2 regions of the Acidovorax sp. FG60 genome follow, and region 2 is predicted to be linked to the other one. Evidence: riboswitches for the same ligand, from Rfam matches in the RefSeq annotation. Region 2 holds a riboswitch; the other holds the start of a gene.
What was found. A riboswitch is a leader RNA that binds a small molecule or an ion and turns the genes downstream of it on or off. The one in region 2 is predicted to bind S-adenosylhomocysteine.
Positions count from the first base shown of each region.

Region 1 (7,534 bases), on a different contig from region 2:
GCGCCCGCCATGGCGCCCGACACCGTGTTCCGCATCTATTCCATGACCAAACCCATCGCCTCGCTGGCGGCGCTGATGCTCATGGAAGAAGGCCACCTGCTGCTGTCGCACCCTGTCTCGCACTACCTGCCGGCTTTTGCAGGCCAGCGGGTGTACGACGAAGCCACCGGCACCACCGCCCCCCTGCAGCGCGAAGCCACGGTGCACGACCTGCTGCGCCACACCGCAGGGCTGAGCTATGCGTGGGAGGCCGGCACGGTGCCCGACCAATACCGGGCGGCCCGCGTCGGCTCGCGGCGCCACAGCAATGCCGAGCTGGTGGCCGCGCTCGGCCCGCTGCCGCTGGTGCACCAGCCTGGCAGCCGCTGGGAATACAGCCGCGCCACCGATGTGCTGGGTGCGGTACTGGAGGTGGTCGAAGGCGAGAGCCTGGGCACCCTCCTGAAACGCCGTATTCTGGAACCCCTGGGCATGCACGACACCGGGTTTTCGGTACTGCCCCACCGCTTGGCCGACCTGGCCGAGCCGTTCGCGCGCGACCCGCAGACCGGGGCCGAGGTGGCGTTGATCGATGTCTCGGCCCCGCCCGCGTTTGAATCCGCTGGCGGCGGGCTGGTGTCCACCGCCAGCGACTACGCACGCTTTTTGCAGCTGATGCTGGGCCAGGGCACCGTACAAGGCCCGGACGGCCACACCATCCGCCTGGCCAGCCGCGCCACCGTCGGTTTCATGACCGCCGACCATCTGGGCGGCATCCCCACAGCGGGCGACATCCTGCCCGCAGGCTACGGCTTTGGCCTGGGCGTGGCCGTTCGCAAGGCCACCGGCCTGGCATCCAGCCCCGGTTCGGCAGGCACCTACAGCTGGAGCGGACTGGGCGGCACCTTCTTTTTGGTAGACCCTGCCGAAGACCTGTTCGCCATCCTGCTCACCCAGGCGCCGGGCCAACTGCGCACCCTGTGCGAGCTGTATCCGGCGCTGGTGTACGCGGCGCTTTGATGAGCACACCTCCTTGAGGAGCTGCGTCCCAGGCCGGGGCAGCGCCAGCTGCAACCGCTGCGCATGGCAACGGAGGCCACGGCTTACACTCAACGCCCAATCACGGCACGCGACGCAGCTCCACCCGCAGCACGCATACCCGTCTCCCAGACCTCTTTTTTGAACCTATGCAGATCCGCTGCGCACTGGTCGGCATGCCCGGCTCCGGCAAATCCACCATCGGCCGCCAGCTGGCCCACCGGGCGGGGGTGCCCTTCATCGACCTGGATCACCGGCTGGAACAGACCATCGGCACCACCATCCGCAGCTTCTTCGAGGCCGAGGGCGAAGCCCGCTTTCGCGATCTGGAGTCGCAGGCCCTGGCCGACGTGGCCGGGCAAGCTGGTGGCATGGTCCTGTCCACCGGCGGCGGCGCCGTGCTGCGCCCCGAAAACCGCGAAACCCTGCGTCAGTTTGGCAACGTGCTGTACCTGCGCGCCTCGCCCGAAGAAATCTACCGGCGCGTCAAACACGACCGGACCCGCCCCCTGCTGCAAGGCGGCAACCCCATGGACAAGCTGCGCGACCTGTACGCCCAGCGCGATGGCCTGTACCGCGAAACCGCCCACTACGTCATCGAAACCGGCCGCCCCACTGTGCACACGCTGGTCAACATGATCATGATGCAGCTGGAGATGGCGGCGGGGGCACAGGGGGAGCAAGTGCCGCACGGCGCGTCCGATGCCCCAACCTCTGCGGGCACGCCGCACGCCGACCGCTCTTGAATCAATTGCTATTAAATCAATAGCTTTTTGCGCTTTACTGGCAAGCGCTAGCCGCCATTTTCATGCCCCCTGCAGCAGCGAGCAGCCCCCCTACCGCGCCTGCAACTGCCCCTCAAACACACAGGCAGCGCCCCGATAGGCACCGCAACCCGTCTCGGACACCCAGGCCCGGCGCCCGTCGGGATCCACCCGCACCTGGACCTCGCAAGCAGCAGCGTCGGGCTCGGGCCGGTAGGGCTTGAGCACCAAGGTGCCTCGTTGCCACTGCCCCAGGCTGTCCAGACCGCCGCTGCACTGCGGCGATCCAACCGTGAGCGCTGCCGCCACCGCGCCGCGTTCAGCATCCAACACGATGAGTCGTAACTGCAACTGCCCCACCAAGGCCGGGCCTTCCCAATGCGCCGCGAGGCGGCTGGCTGGCAAGGTCGAACTGGCGGCAAGAGCAGGCGCCTGGGCCTGGGCCCAGCAGACGGGCTGGGCCAGTGCCAGCGCGGTCCACAGCGCTTTTCGCGCTCCAGCACACGCCACGCTGCGCGCCACGGCACCAAAACGTACAAGGGAGCGAAGTCGAGCGGACAAGGAACAAGTCATGGCAGAAGTCGGGCGTTTCAACGGAAGTTGGCGGGCACTATGCGCTGCTCAATGTACTGCCACAGGTACGCCGTGTAAGCCTTGGCTGCACTGCCGTCGTGGGCGTCGATCATCGCCTGGCGCTTGTCGGCATCAGCCACGTGGTTTTTCAGCAGGCCTTCAGCGCGCGCATCGGTCAGCGTGCCTTTGAGGATTTGCGCGGCACCATTCGCCCCCTCGTGGTGGACCAGATAGATGTACTGCGCTTTCTTGTCTGCGGACAGATCGGCAGGCACCAGAGGGGTGCCATCGTCGTTGGTGCGGGCGCTCAGTTGGGTGAAGTAACCCTTGTCCAGCTCAGCCGCAGCCACGATGGAGGTGGTGGCGTCAAAGCGCAAGTCCAGCAGCGCAGCCCGGTCCACCACCTGGTTGGCATCGTTCACCTGCCCCAGGGACTTGGCCTGTTCATTGACGTAGCTGCCCGGCTTGGTGGCCGATTCGATCCAGGTGCTTTCCAGAAATTGCGTCAAGCCCCCAGCCTTGCTGGTGGTGTTGTAGCTCTGCGGGTCCCAGGTGGCCGAGAGTTCACGGCGCAGGGCCTTCCACTCGGCGGCCCCCGCCTTGTCCAGCTTGGCTTTGGGGTCCAGCTGCGGATGCAGCTCGCCAAAAAAGCGCTGGTTGGTGGCATCGTCCAGACGCTTGCCGCGCAGCGGGCCCGCTTCTGCAGATATCACGGCCGCAATCGTGGCGCGTGGGTAGCCCGTGCGATCCGCAGCCAGGGTAATGGCGTCGCGATAAATCTCGTTCACGCCCAGTCGCAATGGATCGGTCCGGTCGCGCTCGGCATTCCGCAACGCTGTCAGGGCATTGGGCGCAGGCACGGTGCCAGCCCCCCAGAACGGCGTGGAGTTGGCGCTTTGCGCGGTGTTGCTGCTGACGATGGGGTTGAGGGTATCGGCCTGCGCCAGTATCAAGCCAGATTGCAAAGACGTCGCGGTGCTTTCGTTGGCAAAGCCCGTCCCCTGAGACAAACTGGGGTCCGTGGGTGCTGTAGCAGCGCCACTGCCGGACAGTGCCCAAGTACTGGTGTTGGTAGTGATTTGCATGGTGAAGAGCTGTCGGTATTGATCCATCCCTGGGCACGATGGGCACTGGGCCTCGGGCCATCCCTTGGGGCATCTGCCACTTGATGCAGCCATGGGGGATGAACGTGATTGAACCGGTTTTACCTTCGTATAGCTATACAGGCGATTCCTAGCTAGGAATCTCCCTAGCTGGGAAGAACACCTACCCACAGAGAGAAGAACCGCCCGGCCACACCAAGGGCTCGGAACGGAGCCCTGCGCTCGATCTAGCGGAAAGTCTGGCCAGGAGCCTTGATCGGGCAGCCCGAGCTTTCGCCCTGCCTGTCGAGGGACTGTTCAGCGGAGACGCCCTGGCTTGGACAGGGCCAGCCCGAACGGGCGGGGGGAAACGGGCGGGACAAAGGACGAGGGCAACGGGTGCGACATGTTGTCACAAGGTCCTCAAAATCAAGCCGAATCAGCCTCCAGCGCTTTATCCGTAAGCGTAAATTGCTACACAATTAATAGCAATATGCATCCAACGGCATCACAGATTAGGCGCCAGCAACCGCTCCAACACCTTCTCATCCATGCCCCGGCGCTGGGCCATGTCGTGCAGTTGGTCTTCGCCGATCTTGCCGACGTTGAAGTACACGGCATCAGGGTGGCCGATGTAGAAGCCGCTCACGCTGGCGGCGGGCATCATGGCCAGGCTTTCGGTGAGCGACATGCCGATCTCGCCAGCCTGCAGCACGCGGAACAGGTCGGTCTTGGCGCTGTGGTCAGGGCAGGCGGGGTAGCCGGGCGCGGGGCGGATGCCCTGGTATTTCTCGGCAATCATGTCGTCGTTGCTAAGCTGCTCACCCGCTGCGTAGCCCCACAGGTCGGTGCGCACACGGTGGTGCAAGGCTTCGGCAAAGGCTTCGGCAAGGCGGTCGGCCAGGCTCTTGAACAGGATGGCCGAGTAGTCGTCCAGCGCGTCGATGAAGGCCTTTTCCTTCTTCTCGATCCCGAGGCCCGCCGTCACGGCGAACATGCCTGCGTAGTCGGCAATGCCGCTGCTCTTGGGCGCTACAAAGTCGGCCAGGCAGCGGCTGGGGCGGGTCACGCCGTCGATGGTGTGTTTTTCGGCCTGCTGGCGCAGGCCGTACCAGGTCATGGCCACTTCGGTGCGGGTGTCGTCGGTATAGAACTCGATGTCGTCATCGTTCACGCTGTTGGCGGGCAGCAGGGCCATCACGCCGCTGGCCGTGAGCCACCGGCCTTCGATGATCTTCTTGAGCATGGCCTGCCCATCGGCAAACACACGCGTGGCTTCCACGCCCACGATCTCGTCGGTGAGGATGGCGGGGTACGGGCCGGCCAGGTCCCAGGTCTGGAAGAACGGACCCCAGTCGATGTACTTGGCCAGCTCGCCCAGGTCGAAGTTCTTGAACACGCGGCGGCCCAGCGCGCGCGGCACGGTGGGCTGGTAGGCAGCCCAATCAACCGGCGTCTTGTTGGCGCGGATCTTGGCCAGAGGCCACAGGGGCGTGGCCTTTTTGTTGGCGTGCTGGGTGCGGACCTTGTCGTAGTCCGCGTTGAGCTCGTCCACGTAGTTCTGCACGCCGTCGCCCAGCAGGCTCTGCGCCACGCTCACGCTGCGCGAGGCGTCGGGCACATAGACCACGGGACCTTCGTAGTGCGGCGCGATCTTGACGGCGGTGTGCACGCGGCTGGTGGTGGCGCCGCCGATCAGCAGCGGGATCTTCTTGATGCGGAAGTGCTCGTCCTTCTGCATCTCGCCCGCCACGTACTGCATTTCTTCGAGGCTGGGGGTGATCAGGCCCGATAGGCCCACGATGTCGGCCCCCTCCACCTTGGCGCGCGCCAAAATCTCGTGGCAGGGCACCATCACGCCCATGTTCACCACCTCGAAGTTGTTGCACTGAAGCACCACGGTGACGATGTTCTTGCCGATGTCGTGCACGTCGCCCTTCACGGTGGCGATGACGATCTTGCCCTTGCTGCGCACGTCGCGCCCGGCCAGTTCGTCCTGGCGCTTTTCTTCCTCGATGTAGGGGATGAGATGGGCCACGGCCTGCTTCATCACGCGTGCGCTTTTCACCACCTGGGGCAAAAACATCTTGCCCGCACCAAACAGATCGCCCACCACGTTCATGCCGTCCATGAGCGGGCCTTCGATCACGTGCAGCGGGCGGCCGCCCTTGGCCAGGATCTCGCGGTAGGCCTCTTCGGTGTCTTCGGTGATGAAGTCGGTAATGCCATGCACCAGCGCGTGCGACAGGCGTTCGCCCACGGTCTTGGGGTGCTCGGGCGTGCCGCGCCATTCGAGCTTCTTGCTTTCGTCCTTGGCGCCGCTCTTGGCGGTTTCGGCGATCTCGACCAGGCGCTCACCAGCATCCGGGCGGCGGTTAAGCACCACGTCTTCCACGCGCTCGCGCAGCACGGGCTCCAGGTCGTCGTACACGCCCACCATGCCCGCGTTGACGATGCCCATGTCCATGCCGGCCTTGATGGCGTGGTACAGAAACACGGTGTGGATGGCTTCGCGCACCGGATCGTTGCCACGGAAGCTGAACGACACGTTCGATACCCCACCCGACACCTTGGCGCCGGGCAGGTTCTGCTTGATCCAGCGCGTAGCCTCGATGAAATCGACGGCGTAGTTGTTGTGCTCTTCAATGCCGGTGGCCACGGCAAAGATGTTGGGGTCGAAGATGATGTCCTCGGGCGGGAAGCCCACTTCATCGACCAGGATGCGGTAGGCGCGTTCGCAGATTTCGATCTTGCGCTCGTAGGTGTCGGCCTGGCCTTTTTCGTCGAAGGCCATCACCACCGCTGCGGCGCCGTAGCGGCGCACCAGGCGCGCCTCGTGCTTGAACTTGTCCACGCCCTCCTTCATGGAGATGGAGTTGACGATGCCCTTGCCCTGCACGCAGCGCAGACCGGCCTCGATCACCTCCCACTTGGAGCTGTCCACCATGATGGGCACGCGCGCGATGTCGGGCTCGGACGCGATGAGCTGCAGAAAGCGCACCATGGCGGCCTTGCTGTCGAGCATGGCCTCGTCCATGTTGATGTCGATGACCTGGGCGCCGTTCTCCACCTGCTGGCGCGCCACGGCCAGGGCTTCTTCGTACTGGCCGTTCAAAATCATGCGCGCGAACGCCTTGGAGCCGGTGACGTTGGTGCGCTCACCGATGTTGACGAACAAGGTGCCCTCGCCAATGGAGACGGGCTCCAGACCGGACAGCTTCATGGGGGGCAGGGATACAGCAGACATAGGACTCACTCACCTGTGCAGGGGCAGCAGAAAAACAGGTGAGCGTCGTTGCGGTGTACGGTGGGGTGCGCGGGGCCCAAGCCTGACGAATCGCCATGCACCAAGCCGGGCATGGCAAGTCGCTGCAACGCTCCTTGGGCCGAGGGGCGATTGTAAGTTGCCCGCGCGGGATCAGCGCACTGGGCGGCGGCCCCGGAGTGCGGCCAGCAGCATCAAGCCCGCCATCAGCCACAAAGCCCACTCGGACAACGACGGAATCGCGCTCGCGGCCACTGCCGTGATGGTGTCGGTATCGGTGGCGCTGTTGTTGCCGGGGTTAGGGTCGGTCACGCCACCCGGGGCCGCGACCGTCGCGGTGTTGACCAGTGTCCCCGTTGCCGACGCGCTCACCGTGGCGGTGACGGTGTAGGTCACCGATCCGCCCGCAGGCAGATTGACCACGTCGTTGATGTTGCCGCTGCCCGCCGCCGTGCAGGTGCCGCCGCCGGAGCCCACGCAGGTCCAGGTGCCGGTCAGCACGGCGGGCAGGGTGTCTGCCACCGTCGCGCCAGGGGCGTTGGACGGTCCGGCATTGCTGGCGGTGATGGTGTAGGTCACCGAGCCGCCAGCGTTGGCCGTAGTCACGCCATCGGTCTTGGTGATGGTCAGGTCGGCTTGCGATGCGATGGTGTCGGAATCCGTGGCGCTGTTGTTGCCCGGATTGGGGTCGGTCACCCCGCCCGGCGCTGTCACCGTCGCGGTGTTCACCAGCGTTCCGCTGGCCGCAGCACTCACTGTTGCGCTCACCGTATAGGTCACCGATCCACCGGCGGGCAGGTTGACGCTATCGTTGATGTTGCCGCTGCCCGCTG
Region 1 covers NZ_JBMDJC010000003.1:54,214-61,747, forward strand. Annotated here, with positions in the region: gene ACODS0_RS05275 (serine hydrolase domain-containing protein) at 1-999, shown strand, start outside; gene ACODS0_RS05280 (shikimate kinase) at 1,167-1,763, shown strand; gene ACODS0_RS05285 (hypothetical protein) at 1,854-2,354, opposite strand; gene ACODS0_RS05290 (hypothetical protein) at 2,372-3,439, opposite strand; gene metH (methionine synthase) at 3,945-6,683, opposite strand; S-adenosyl-L-homocysteine riboswitch at 6,717-6,825, opposite strand; gene ACODS0_RS05300 (IPTL-CTERM sorting domain-containing protein) at 6,855-7,534, opposite strand, start outside.
Region 1: linked by a shared signal. The riboswitch ahead of metH (methionine synthase) and the one ahead of ahcY (adenosylhomocysteinase) in region 2 are both predicted to bind S-adenosylhomocysteine.

Region 2 (7,534 bases):
TGGGTGAACGGGTGCCAACACCGCTCCAAACGCAATCATGAAGCATGCCAGCACGCGCTACAGAAACAAAAGGCTTCCCGTCTGCCAAAAAAGTTACACACCCTGGTCAGAGATACGCCGATTGTGCCGCGCCATGGTTCCTGGCCGCCCTCAGCCCATGAAAAATTCGCATGGAACCATGACCCGGCCTCTGTGGTGCCCGCCACCCAGCGCAGCCCCCCCTCGACCCGGCCCAGGGAGGCGACAGGGCGCACTCGTTACCATAGAGCCATGTTCAGTTATCGCCACGCCTTCCACGCAGGCAACCATGCCGATGTGCTCAAGCACACGGTCTTGATCGCCGCCTTGCAACACCTTACCGAGAAGGACGCGGCCCTCACCGTGCTGGACACGCATGCGGGCGCGGGCCTGTACCGGCTCGACGGCGACTACGCCAGCACCAGCGGCGAAGCTGCAGACGGCATCGTCCGCCTGTTTGCCCCCACGGCCCCAGCCCTCACGCCGGCCCTGCAGGCCTATGTGGACATGGTCCGTGCCTTCAACCAGGGCAACACGCTCCGGGTTTACCCAGGCTCCCCGTTCATCACCCAGCGCCTGTTGCGCGACCACGACAAGCTCAAGCTCTTTGAGCTGCATCCCACCGACCTGCGCGCCCTAGCGGGCAACGTGGCCCAGCTCGAAGCAGGCCGCCAAGTGGCCGTGCTGCACGAAGACGGGTTCGAAGGGATCAAGAAATTCCTGCCTCCACCGGCCCGCCGCGCTTTGGTACTGTGCGATCCCAGCTATGAAATCAAGAGCGACTATGCCAAGGTGCTCGATATGGCGGCGGATTCGCTCAAGCGCTTTGCCACCGGCACGTACGCATTTTGGTACCCCATCATCCCGCGCCCCGAGGCGCACGACCTGCCCCGCCGTCTCAAGACCCTGGCCACCAAGGCAGGCAAAAGCTGGCTGCATGCCACGCTGACCGTCAAGAACAGCAAGCTCACCGAAAACGCTGCTGGCGACGTCAAGCGCCCAGGCTTGCCAGCCAGTGGCATGTTTCTGATCAACCCGCCCTTCACCCTGAAGGCCGCGCTCAAAACCGCACTGCCACAAATGGTGGAATTGCTGGCCCAGGACAAACACGCCACGCACACCCTGGAATCAGGCGGCTGATGCGTCCAAGTGGCGGGTCGTTCTTACGGCCCATCCGCCCCCACGTCCTCACTCTTCAGGGCAGGTCGATTCTCCATTGGCCACAGGAAACACCTCCACCGGCTTGAGCCCCAGACCGTGCAGCCCCAGGGCAATGGCTGCAGCGCGGCTCAAGTCCACGATCCGGCCCCGCGCATGGGGTCCCCGGTCATTCACGCGCACCACAACCCCTCGGCCCGTGATCTGGCTGCGCACACAGATGAAGGTGCCAAAGGCCAGGGTGGGGTGCGCAGCGGTCATTGCGTGCATGTCAAACCGCTCGCCACTGGCTGTCTTGCGCCGGTGAAACCCAGGCCCGTACCAGGACGCGAGTCCGGTCTCTGGCGCCACCTCGTACCGGCCAGACTCCCCCGAAGGCGCAGCCCATGAAGCGTCAATGGGCTCACCAAGAGGTTGCACCTCCTCATCCAGCAGCCCCGCCTCGGCCAACGCGGCATCCACGGCATTCGGGGTGGAGGGCTCTGCAGTGTTACCGGCCCCCTCTGCCTGCGCAGCAGGCAACCACGCACAGCAGACCGCAACCAGCAGGGGCAGCAGCCGCAGGTGGGCGCTAGCGCTTGCAGCGCTCCAGAAATGCTTCCTCAAACCGTCGCAGATCGTTTTTCTCTCCATCCGTCAAATCCGTTCTGGCGCGTTTGTTGGTAAGAATGCGGCGAGACTCGGCGCATTGCTGGGCGTGCCGCTCCTGCTGCTCCCTGGAAGCCTGTGCTGCGACCTGGGCAGACTTTTCGTCTTCCCGGCGCTGCTTGTCGCGGTGGCGGCGCTCCGCCGAAAGCCGTGAGTACGCATCCTGCTCCTCCTCCCGGCAATCGCGCCGGTATTCGCGCCGCATTCCTTCCACCACATCGGCCTTGATGCCCCGGCCATACGCTCCCCGGATGTTTTCATCCAGGGCCCGGCAGCGCGCGCTCAGATACTGATGGTGGTCTGGGGTTTCGGGCGATGACCGCACCGGCGAATAGCTGTCATAACGTGGCGATGAATATTGCGCCGGGGCAGGCCCCGCCACAGCGGCTGTGGTGCGGGCACCGTCAGGACATGGCCGCGACAGGACAAAGGTGTTCCCGCTATCGTCCCGGCAGTGGTAGCGGGTCTGCGCCTGAACGCCCGATATGCCCAACACCCACACACACAGCGCACACCATACCGCCACCCCAGCTCGTTCCATGACCACCATCCCCCTGCAAATGTTGCAAAGTGCTAATGGTAGCCAAGCCGTGGTCGTCAGATCCCCAGGCGGCGGCAGATTTCCAGAGTGGCCGCACTCTGGTTCATGGTGTAGAAATGCAGTGCGGGCACGCCCGCGCTGCGCAGCTGGTCACACAGGTCGGTCACCACATCCAGCCCAAAGGCCTTGATGCTGGCTGTGTCGTCGCCAAACGCCTGCAGGCGCAGCCGGATCCAGCGGGGAATCTCGGCACCGCAGGCGTCCGAGAAACGCATCAGCTGCGTGGAGCTTCCGATGGGCATGATGCCCGGCACCACAGGCACGTTGGCGCCCAGGCGCTGTGTGTCTTCCACAAAGCGGAAATACGCATCGCTGTTGTAGAAATACTGGGTGATGGCCGAGTCCGCACCCGCCTGCACCTTGGCGATGTAGGCGTTCAGGTCTGCCTCGGGCGACTTGGCCTGGGGATGCACCTCGGGGTAGGCGGCCACTTCGATGTGGAAATCCCGGCCCGTCTCCGCGCGGATGAAGGCCACCAGGTCACTGGCGTACTGAAACTCCCCGCCCGCGCCGTAGCCGCTGGGCAAATCGCCACGCAGCGCCACCAGGCGCTTGACGCCCATGGCCTTGAGCGTGGCGAGCTGCTCGCGCACGGACTGGCGTGTGGCACCAATGCACGAGAAGTGCGAGGCGGCGCTCACACCTTCGGCCAGGATTTCACGCACCGTGCCAAAAGTGCCCTCCTGCGTGGAGCCACCGGCGCCGTAGGTCACCGAGCAGAAATCCGGGTGCAGCGCATACAGCTGCTGGCGCGCGGCCCGCAGCTTGTCCGCACCTTCGGGCGTCTTGGGCGGAAAAAATTCAAAACTCACCGGAAAACCGGTGCCCTGGGCATTGGCAGCAATCATGGTGCCCTCCTCGCATAAACAAAAAATTCATGGTTGCCGTCGCCGCCCTGGATGGGGCTGTCGAGCCAGGCCTGTACGGCCAGACCCAGTTCGGCGCAGCAGTCGCGGATGCGTTTTTCCACCACGGCATACAGGGCGGCATCCCGCACCACACCGCCCTTGCCCACCTGGCCGGGCTGCAGTTCAAACTGCGGCTTGACCAGCATGAGCAGGTGGCCGTCAGGGCGCAGGAATGCGGCGATGGCGGGCAGCACCAGGGTCAGCGAGATGAAGGACAGATCCCCCGTCACCAGGTCGAACGCCGGTGTCGTGTCCACGCCCGCGCATTCGGCGCGGCGTCTGCGCTGGACGGGCAGTGTGCCCTGCGCGCGGGCTTCGGCGCGCAGGGCGCGCTCGGACTTGAAGGCTTCGATGTCCTGGTCCTTGGCGTCGCCGCTATCGTCGTAGGCTTCGTCCACCAGGCCGCCGTTGCGCATCCAGCTGTAGGGCGCCTCGGGCTGGGTTTCGTTGTCTTCGTCGGCTTCGACAACTTCAGAGAGCGCCAGCTCGCAGGCTTCCTGCAGCGCCTGTGCGGTCAGCGAGCGCGCGTTCACGCCCTCCACGCAGACCACACGTAGATCGCTGCGCAGCCGCTCGTGGAGCTGGCCATGGCCCACGTCCACACCGATGACCTGCGCTGCGCCCTGCTGCAGCAGGCAATCGGTAAAGCCGCCGGTGCTCTGCCCCACATCCAGGCAGCGCAGCCCGGCCACGGACAGCCCCGTGGCCAACAAGGCGCCTTCCAGCTTGAGGCCACCGCGCGAGATGTACTTGGCCTCGGCATCGTCCAGCAGCTTCACCTCGGCCACGGACGGGATGTCATCGCCGTTTTTGGCCACCTTCTGCCAGGGCGCCAGGGGTGACAGACGCCACTCCACGCCCGCAGCAATCAGCCGCTGCGCTTGCGAGCGCGTGGCCGCATGGCCCGCTTCCACCAAAAATACATCTGCACGCATGGCGCTCATCCTTTAAGAGTCAAATCAGCCTCCAGCGCTTATCCATCAAGCGCAAGCAGCTATCACAATAGTAGCAACCACGATGCAGTGATCCACCAGCGCACCGGCGGCATGCCGCCAAGGCGCGCAATGCGCCTGGGGCGCGGGATCAATAGCGGTAGGTGTCCGGCTTGTACGGGCCTTGCTTGGGCACGCCAATGTAGGCAGCCTGCTCGTCGGTCAGCTCCGTCAGCATGGCGCCCACCTTCTTGAGGTGCAGGCGGGCCACCTTTTCGTCCAGGTGCTTGGGCAACACGTAGACCTTGCCATTTTCGTAGTAGTCGCTGTGGGTGAACAGCTCGATCTGGGCAATGGTCTGGTTGGCAAAGCTCGACGACATCACAAAGCTCGGGTGGCCCGTGCCGCAGCCCAGGTTCACCAGGCGGCCCTTGGCCAGCAGGATGATGCGCTTGCCGTCCGGGAAGATCACGTGGTCCACCTGGGGCTTGATCTCTTCCCACTCGTACTGCTCCAGCGACGCCACCTGGATCTCGTTGTCGAAGTGGCCGATGTTGCAGACGATGGCCTGGTCCTTCATGGCCAGCATGTGCTCGTGGCGGATCACGTCCTTGTTGCCGGTGGTGGTCACGAAGATATCGGCCTTGTCGGCAGCGTATTCCATGGTCACGACTTTGTAGCCTTCCATCGCGGCCTGCAGGGCGTTGATGGGGTCGATCTCGGTCACCCACACCTGGGCGCTCAGTGCACGCAGGGCCTGGGCGCTGCCCTTGCCCACGTCGCCGTAGCCGGCCACCACGGCCACCTTGCCAGCGATCATCACGTCGGTGGCGCGCTTGATGCCGTCCACCAGCGATTCACGGCAACCGTACAGGTTGTCGAACTTGCTCTTGGTTACCGAGTCGTTCACGTTGATGGCGCGGAACATCAGCGAGCCCTTGGCCGACATTTCCTTCAAGCGGTGCACGCCGGTGGTGGTTTCTTCGGTCACGCCGATGATCTGGGCGCTCTTGCGGCTGTACCAGGTCGGGTCCTCAGCCAGCTTGGCCTTGATGGAGGCGAACAGGCAGGTTTCTTCTTCGCTGGTGGGGTTGGCGATCAGCGATGCGTCCTTTTCGGCGCGCTTGCCCAGGTGCATCAGCAGCGTGGCATCGCCGCCGTCGTCCAGGATCAGGTTGGGGCCTTCGCCTTCGGTGCCGGCGGGGCCAAAGTCAAAAATGCGGTGGGTGTAGTCCCAGTATTCGGCCAGGGTCTCGCCCTTGATGGCAAACACGGGCGTACCGGCGGCGGCAATGGCAGCGGCGGCGTGGTCTTGCGTGGAGAAGATGTTGCAAGAAGCCCAGCGCACCTCAGCGCCCAGGGCCTGCAGCGTCTCGATCAGCACGGCGGTCTGGATCGTCATGTGCAGCGAGCCCGTGATGCGGGCGCCCTTGAGCGACTGCTGGGGCGCGAACTCCTCGCGGATGGCCATGAGGCCGGGCATCTCGGTTTCGGCGATGCGGATTTCTTTGCGGCCCCATGCGGCCAGGCCGATGTCGGCAATGATGCAGTCGGTGTTGACCGGGGCGTTGACGCGTGCGTTCATGATGGTTTCTTGCTCCAAAGCATGTTGAAAAACCACTGGTCGCGGGAGTGAAAAAGCTCACCACACGAGAAGTGGATGAGCGTCGTTGCTAGATGACTCCGAGCCTCACGCCCCGCCTGTGCTGGGGACGCTGCAACGCTCCTCGGATCGGCGGATTATAAAAGCAAGTGCATTCCCCGCACCATGCCCCGGGATGAATCCGTCCTCGGCCTTGCACGGAACAGTAAAATCCCGCCACTGCCGCCCCTGCGTCCCACGCCGGTCCCGGCCCGAAGATTCTTGCGCAGGGCGCTCTGCCCCGCACCCATCCCATTCAGGAACCCCCTGTGTCCTACGCCCCCGAAACCCGGCGCCGCCGCACCTTTGCCATCATTTCCCACCCCGACGCGGGCAAGACCACGCTGACCGAAAAGCTGCTGCTGTTCTCGGGCGCGATCCAGATCGCCGGTGCCGTCAAGGGCCGCAAGGCCAGCCGGCACGCCACGTCGGACTGGATGGAGATCGAAAAGCAGCGCGGCATCTCGGTGGCCAGCTCGGTCATGCAGATGCTGTACCGCGAGCACGTGATCAACCTGCTCGACACGCCCGGCCACAAGGACTTTTCGGAAGACACCTACCGCGTGCTCACTGCCGTGGACTCGGCCCTGATGGTGATCGACGCCGCCAACGGTGTGGAAGCGCAGACCCGCCGCCTGATCGAGGTCTGCCGCCAGCGCGACACGCCCATCATCACCTTCGTGAACAAGATGGACCGCGAAGTGCGCGACCCACTGGACATCATGGACGAGGTGGAGCGCGAGCTGGGCATGCCCTGCTGCCCCATGACCTGGCCCGTAGGCCAGGGCAAGAGCTTTGGCGGCATCATCAACCTGCGCACCAAGACCATGACGGTGTTCGAGTCCGGCAGCGAACGCCGCCCACAGGACTTCGAGGCCATCCCCTTGTCGGACGAGGCGACTCTGCGCACACGCTTTGGCGCTGAGTTCGACGCCGCGCTGGAGAGCATGGAACTGGCCGTGGGCGCATCGCCCGCGTGGGACCATGAAGCCTTCCTGGCTGGCAAGCTCACCCCCGTGTTCTTCGGCTCCGGCGTGAACAACTTCGGGGTGATGGAGGTGCTCGATGCCCTGGTGGACATGGCTCCGCCCCCCGGCCCGCGCGTGAGCACGCTTGAAGTGAACAAGCAGCCCGTCATCAAGACCATTCAGCCCGAGGACGAAGGTTTTGCCGGCGTGGTGTTCAAGGTGCAGGCCAACATGGATGCCAACCACCGCGACCGCATCGCCTTTGTGCGCGTGGCCTCGGGCAAATACACGCCGGGCATGAAGCTCAAGGTGCAGCGCACCTCCAAGGAGCTGCGCCCCACCAGCGTGGTGACCTTCATGTCGCAACGCCGCGAGGCCGTCGAAGAAGCCTACGCAGGCGACATCATTGGCTTTACCACCCACGGCGGCGTGCAGTTGGGCGACACCATCACCGATGGTGCCAACCTGCAGTTCACCGGCCTGCCGTTCTTCGCACCCGAGATGTTCATGACCGTGGTGCTCAAGAACCCCTTGCGCACCAAGCAGCTGCAGCAGGGCCTGGCCCAGCTGGGCGAGGAAGGCGCGATCCAGGTCTTCAAGCCCGACGCAGGCGGCAACATGCTGCTGGGCGCCGTAGGCCAGCTCCAGTTTGAAGTGGT
Region 2 covers NZ_JBMDJC010000020.1:72,353-79,886, reverse strand. Annotated here, with positions in the region: gene ACODS0_RS22795 (23S rRNA (adenine(2030)-N(6))-methyltransferase RlmJ) at 271-1,158, shown strand; gene ACODS0_RS22790 (septal ring lytic transglycosylase RlpA family protein) at 1,207-1,638, opposite strand; gene ACODS0_RS22785 (hypothetical protein) at 1,748-2,374, opposite strand; gene metF (methylenetetrahydrofolate reductase [NAD(P)H]) at 2,422-3,273, opposite strand; gene ACODS0_RS22775 (TlyA family RNA methyltransferase) at 3,270-4,268, opposite strand; gene ahcY (adenosylhomocysteinase) at 4,417-5,850, opposite strand; S-adenosyl-L-homocysteine riboswitch at 5,921-6,000, opposite strand; gene ACODS0_RS22765 (peptide chain release factor 3) at 6,177-7,534, shown strand, end outside.